DNA from 2 places in the Qipengyuania profundimaris genome. Region 1 is predicted to be linked to the other one. Evidence: predicted binding sites of a transcription regulator. Region 1 holds the regulator's gene; the other holds the start of a gene.

Region 1 (3,179 bases):
CGCGATCGCGGCGACTCTCGCCAGCGGCGATCGCGGGGCGATTTCCGAAGCGGACGAGGTGGCTATGCGGGATGCCGGCCTTACGCATCTGCTGTCGATCAGCGGCCTTCACGTGAGCGCAATCATCGCCGCGACCTATCTGATTGCGCTCAAGTTGCTGGCCCTATGGCAATGGCTTACGTTGCGCGTACGCCTGCCGATCGTGGCCGCTGCAATCGCTGCTCTTGCCGGGATCGCTTACACGCTCTTGACGGGGGCTCAGGTACCAACGGTGCGCAGCTGCATCGGCGCGATCTTGGTCCTGACGGCTCTGGCGCTTGGGCGCGAGCCGCTCTCTTTGCGCCTAGTCGCGGTCGCAGCAATCGCGGTGCTGCTCTTATGGCCGGAATCGCTTGTCGGACCGAGCTTCCAGATGAGCTTTGCCGCCGTGCTCGCCATCGTGGCACTTCACAATGCGAAGCCGTTTCGCGAATTTCTCGCGCCACGAGAGGAAAGCGGCCTGCGCCGCTTCGGCCGCCGGGCGTTGATGCTGTTCCTGACCGGCTTTGTCATCGAGCTCGCACTCATGCCGATTGTCCTGTTCCACTTCCACCGTGCGGGAATTTACGGGGCGGTCGCAAACCTCTTCGCGATCCCGCTCGTGACCTTCGTCTCGATGCCGCTCGTTGCCCTGGCTCTGGCGATGGATGTAGTCGGGTTGGGAGCTCCGGCCTGGTGGCTGGTCGGCAAATCGCTCGATGTACTGCTGTGGATCGCGCACATCGTTTCGGCTCAGCCGGGTGCGGTGAAGCTCGCCCCCAAGATGCCGATGGCGGCGATGGCGGTATTTGTCCTCGGCGCGCTCTGGTTGGCATTGTGGCATGGAAGAACACGGCTTTGGGGGGCGCTTCCCGTCGCCGTCGCTTCGGGATGGATGTGGGCGACGCCTGCCCCGGACATCGTGATCACGCGTGATGGGCGCGATGTGGGTATTGCCAGCGCGGATGGCCGGCTGCTGGTTTTGCGGGACAGCGAGGGCAGTTACGCCCAACAAAATCTGCGCGAAATTGCAGCGCTCGATGGCGAGCCCGTACCTTTAGCCGAATGGTTGGGCGCTCGGTGCAGCCGGGACTTTTGTAGCTTGCGTATCGAAAGGGATGGTCGAGATTGGGACGTGCTGATCGCGCGAAGCCGCGAACTTATCGAGGAGCGAGCGCTTGCCGCCGCCTGCGACAGGTCCGACATCGTCATCGCTGATCGCTTCCTGCCGCGCTCATGCAAGCCACGCTGGCTCAAGGCCGATCGCCGGTTTCTCGAGCGGGAAGGCGGTACCGGCATTTACCTTGCCGAAGAGCATATTGATACCGTGGCCGAAGGGCAAGGCGAGCACGGTTGGTTCCGCCCCTTCGTCCGGCGGAACGCGGGCTCCCAATAAAGACAACCTATGAAGGAAGAGAGGGCGCAGCCGACGCCGCGCCCTTCTTCCCAACTAAAACTGTCTCGTCGAGCGTCAGTGGTAGCGCCGGAGCAGACCGGCAAGCTTGCCCTGAACCTTCACTCGATGGGATTCATAAACCTGCGGTTCGTAGGCCCCATTCGCAGGATCGAGGCGGATCCGCCCGCCATCGCGGCGCAGGTACTTCAGCGTCGCTTCTTCATCGTCGACCAGCGCGACGACGATCTCTCCGTCGCGAGCGGTATCGGACCTTCGGACAAGTGCGAAATCACCGTCGAAAATGCCTGCCTCGACCATCGAATCGCCCGACACTTCGAGCGCATAATGTTCACCCGGTCCGAGCAGAGCGGCGGGAACCGGCATGCTCGCCTGGCCCTCGATCGCCTCGATCGGCGCGCCAGCCGCGATCCGGCCGTGTAGCGGCACGTCGATGATGTCGTTCGCCGGCTCCGGCGCGACGGATTTCGCCGTTACCGTGGCCGCCATGGTCGCGCCGGTATCGTTCACAGGCTTAGCTTGGCCGGCGCCTGTAACCGCGTCTTCGGGCAGCTTGACGACCTCGAGCGCCCGCGCACGGTTCGGCAGGCGACGGATAAAGCCGCGTTCCTCGAGAGCGGAAATCAGGCGGTGGACGCCGGACTTGCTCTTGAGGTCGAGCGCTTCCTTCATTTCCTCAAAACTGGGTGAAATGCCGGTTTCCTCCAGCCGTTGCTGGATGAAGCGGATCAATTCGTGTTGCTTGGCTGTCAGCATATCTGCGCAACTCCCGTGCCGCCTGTTCACAACCCTGTGAACGAATGTGGAACAATTAGGCAACGAATATCAGCAAGTCAAGCAATTCAGCCGTTTCGGACCTTTCTTGTCGAGAACAAGCGTTCGCGATACGTGCCAAAGCGCTGGGTCAGCCCTGAAGCAAGGCGCGCGTCGCAGTAGCGACGTCGGCTTGCCGCATCAGACTCTCGCCGACGAGGAAGCTACAGACACCGCTACGCGCGAGGCGCTGGCAATCGGCATGCGTCGCGATGCCGCTCTCACCGACAAGAAGGGCGTCCTCAGGGGCGAGGACTGCCAGCCGCTCGGTGGTCGCAAGATCGGTGGTAAAGGTCCGCAGATCCCGATTGTTGACGCCGATGAGCCGCGATTGAAGCGCCAGCGCGCGTTCCAGCTCCTGTTCGTCATGGACCTCGACCAAAACGTCCATCCCGCGTTCGATCGCGGCAGTTTCGATTTCGCGCATCGTCCCGTCATCCAGCGCGGCTACGATGATTAGTATCGCATCTGCGCCAAGCGCGCGAGCTTCGGCGACTTGCCAGGGGTCGATCATGAAGTCCTTGCGCAGGACCGGCAGATCGCAAGCCGCGCGGGCTTCGACCAGATAATCCTCGTGGCCCTGGAAGTAAGGCGCATCGGTCAGGACCGAGAGACAGGCCGCACCGCCATCGGCGTAATCGCGAGCGTGCTGCGCAGGGTGAAAATCCTCCCGGATCAGACCTTTGGACGGCGAAGCTTTCTTGATCTCGGCAATCAGGCCGAAGCCATTCTGCTGCGCGCGTTCCAGTGCGAAGCGAAAGCCGCGCGGCGGCGTTTGGTCCTTTGCTTGCGCATCAAGCGAGTCGAGCGAATGCTGCTGCTTGCGCTCGGCTACCTCACCAAGCTTGGTTTCGCAGATTTCGACCAGCTTGTTCATTGCGCGATCGCGATCCAGTCTGCCAGCAATTGCTGGGCAGCACCGCTGTCGATTGCT
Region 2 (3,179 bases), 1.3 Mb from region 1:
AGAAGGTCAGAGGCCGAGATTCAGCCTGCGCGCCACATTGTAATCGACCACCGCGACGAGGAACCAACTGAGGTTCCAGCGGATGCGGTTCCACAGCGTGGAATGCTTGCGGTGCTCTTCCGGTGTGATCTGCTTGGACGCGGTATGATGCTGCGCGATAAAGTCGCGCATGCGATCGGCGAAGTCCGCATCTTCGATCCGCAGCATCAGCTCAAGGTTCACGTAAAGGCTGCGCATGTCGAAATTGGCGCTGCCGAGATAAACCGCATCGTCGATCACCAGCAGCTTCATGTGCAGCTTGCAGGGGCGAAATTCCCAGATCTTGGCATTCTTGTTCAAGAGGTAATGATAGAGCGATCGGGTCGCGCCGATAGTCGCGCCATTGTCGGACTTGGCGGCCATGACCAACCGCGCCTCGCCTCGCAACGCAGTCTGACCGATCCGGCCGAGCATTTTCTTCGACGGTGAGAAGTAGGCCATCACCATGTCGAGCCGGTCGCCTTTCTCCAGATCCTCCGAAACGCAGCGCGCCCAGCTGGACAGGCCCTTGGTCGGCCCGCCGATCAGCAAGCGCACCGGCCCCCTGGGCGGGCTCCATTTGGTGACCTTGCGCACAATCGAGCGGAACTGCGCACGCGGCTGCGCCACCCAGTCGGCCAGCTCGTCCCACCAGGCCAGCAATTGCTCGACCGCTTGTCCTTCCAGCTTCACGCCCAGATCGTGCCAGCCGTTTGCTTCCGGCCCTTCGAAATAGGCCTTCTCGATATTGAAGCCGCCGATCATCGCGACCTTTTCGTCGACGATCGCCATCTTCTGGTGATTGCGGATCAGCGCACGGCGCGACCACTTGGCCATGAAGCGGTCGTATTGCCCGCCGGCTTCCTTGAATTCATCGAAGAAATCATCGGCCACGTCCTCGCCGAACCCGTCGACGATCAGGCAAACCGATACCCCGCGCCGGGCCGCTTCGACCAGCGCATCGCGCACGCGCGTGCCGATCTCGTCGTCGACGAACATGTAGTAGAACAGCCTGAGCGAGCGTTGTGCGCCTTCTATCAGCTCTACCAATGCCTCGAGCCGGTCTCCACCGGCCGGGTAGATGGTGAGGCGATGGCCCTGCGCCTCGACGTCGAAGGGCTCGTCGTCCTGCCAGACGTCATGCGCAGCCTGCTGCGCGTAGAGTTGATCGCTCCCCATGCAGGACCGGCCTAGAACGGCTGGCGGCGCGGCGCAATTCCTTGACGAAAAGCCGCGCCGCACCTATGTCGCGCTCTTTCCCGGAATCACTTGATTTGCATCGGAGTGCCCCATGGCGCGCGTTACCGTCGAAGACTGCGTAGATAAGGTCCCCAACCGTTTCGATCTCGTCCTGCTGGCTGCCCAGCGTGCGCGCGAGATTTCCGGCGGTGCGGAACTGACCATCGATCGCGATCGCGACAAGAACCCGGTCGTCGCCCTGCGGGAAATTGCGGAGCAGTCGGTCAAGCCGAAGGACCTGCAGGAAGCAGCGGTCACCAATCTGCAGAAGATCCTGCCGGACGACGATGACGAGATCGATGAGGTCGGCTCGCTCAGCCAGTCGGCCGAAGCCCTTCGCATCACTGCGTCGGCCCCGACCCGCTCCACCTCGATCGGCGCCGATTACGACGGCTGATCGCGGGGAACAGGATATGAATGGAAAGGCCGCCTCACGGGCGGCCTTTTTGTTTAGGGGTTATTGCCCGCGGCCGGTTTCCGCCTGCAATTCGTCGATCATTTTGGATGCGTCAGCCTTGGTCAGCTCAGGATCGTAGCGATCTGGACAGCCGGCTTCTTCGCACAGGGTCTTGAGATAGCTTGCCTGCGCGCCGGTCATGCGCTCGTCGCCGGTGGTCCAGTTGTCGGGGTCCTTTTCTGCATTCGAGACGGGGTCGGTCTTGGGACGTTCGGCTGGCTTCGTTGCAGTCATGATGGAATTCTCCTTTGCCGAACCAACGGCGTCGTTCCCAATATGTTCCGCGTCATGTTGGGGGATGACCTTCGGCGCGTCGTTTCTTATGACGGGTGCCGGAGGTGGGCGTGAGCGAGATCGGTGAAGCATTGGGTACGGCCGTGGAAGGCGGGCTGTTCGCGAAAGCGGTCGGCAAGGGCAGCCAGACCCAGCCGGAGCATCGCGAGCTGGAGGATGGACACTTCGCGGAAGGCGCCTGCCTCAATTGCGGCACCGAGCTGATCGGCAGTCACTGTCACTCTTGCGGTCAAAAAGCGCATCTGCACCGCACGGTCGGCGCTTTCATGCACGATCTGCTGCACGGTGCGCTGCATTTCGAAGGCAAGACCTGGAAGACCCTGCCGATGCTGGCGTTCAAGCCCGGCGAGCTGACCCGGCGCTATATCGAGGGCGAGCGCAAGCGCTTCGTCAGCCCGATGGCGCTGTTCCTGTTCTCGATCTTCCTGATGTTCGCCGTGTTCCAGGTCGTTGGCCTGACCGCGCCGAGCGAAATCGATCAGGCAGGCTTTTCCGCGCGGGCCAAGGCGGTAGAAGCAAAAGCCGCCCTCGAGCAGGAACGCGGTGCTGTCGGCGAGAGCAATCCCGAGCGCCGTGCCGAGATCGACGACCAGATCGACGGTTTGACCACGGCCATCGAAGCCATCGATGCAGGCGAGGACTATGCCTTTCGAGACAAGGACGGAAACCGGCAAAGCCAGTCGATCAATCTGACCGGTATCGATCTGATCGATCAGGGGATCGTGAAGAAATGGCGCAGCAACCCCGGCCTCATGCTCTACAAGCTGCAGGCCAACAGCTACAAATTCAGCTGGCTGCTGATCCCGCTATCGGTGCCTTTCGTGTGGCTGCTCTTCTTCTGGAAGCGGCGCTTCGGGGCGTACGACCACGCGATCTTCGTGACCTACTCGATCGCCTTCATGTCGCTGCTGTTCATCGTGATTTCGGTGCTGGTAAAGATCGGCGCGCCCGAATGGCTTTACGGCACGATGATCGCCTTCATCCCACCGATCCATATCTACAAGCAATTGCGCGGAGCCTACGCCCTGCGCCGCAGATCGGCGATCTGGCGTCTGGCGGTGCTGATGATCTTCATCAACATCGTCGCCCTGCTGTTCCTGCAGCTGCTCCTGCTGCTGGGCGCGTTCTAGTCGCGCGCCGGTTCGCCACCGGTGATCGGGGCGGGGCCGGG

Evidence for each region. Region 1 encodes LexA, which represses DNA repair genes until DNA is damaged. Its sites were predicted from a motif close to GTTCCNCNCTTGTTCT; they were not measured.
Region 2: the regulator LexA is predicted to act here: its motif matches at 1,982-1,997, upstream of Q9K02_RS02815 (DUF3072 domain-containing protein).

The regions. Positions count from the first base shown of each region.
Region 1 covers NZ_JAVAIM010000001.1:1,864,316-1,867,494, reverse strand. The annotation lists gene Q9K02_RS09230 (ComEC/Rec2 family competence protein) at 1-1,414, shown strand, start outside; gene lexA (transcriptional repressor LexA) at 1,490-2,188, opposite strand; gene trpC (indole-3-glycerol phosphate synthase TrpC) at 2,337-3,122, opposite strand; gene trpD (anthranilate phosphoribosyltransferase) at 3,119-3,179, opposite strand, start outside.
Region 2 covers NZ_JAVAIM010000001.1:559,926-563,104, reverse strand. The annotation lists gene Q9K02_RS02825 (phospholipase D-like domain-containing protein) at 7-1,197, opposite strand; gene rpoZ (DNA-directed RNA polymerase subunit omega) at 1,310-1,654, shown strand; gene Q9K02_RS02815 (DUF3072 domain-containing protein) at 1,715-1,948, opposite strand; gene Q9K02_RS02810 (DUF3667 domain-containing protein) at 2,059-3,138, shown strand; gene Q9K02_RS02805 (hypothetical protein) at 3,135-3,179, opposite strand, start outside.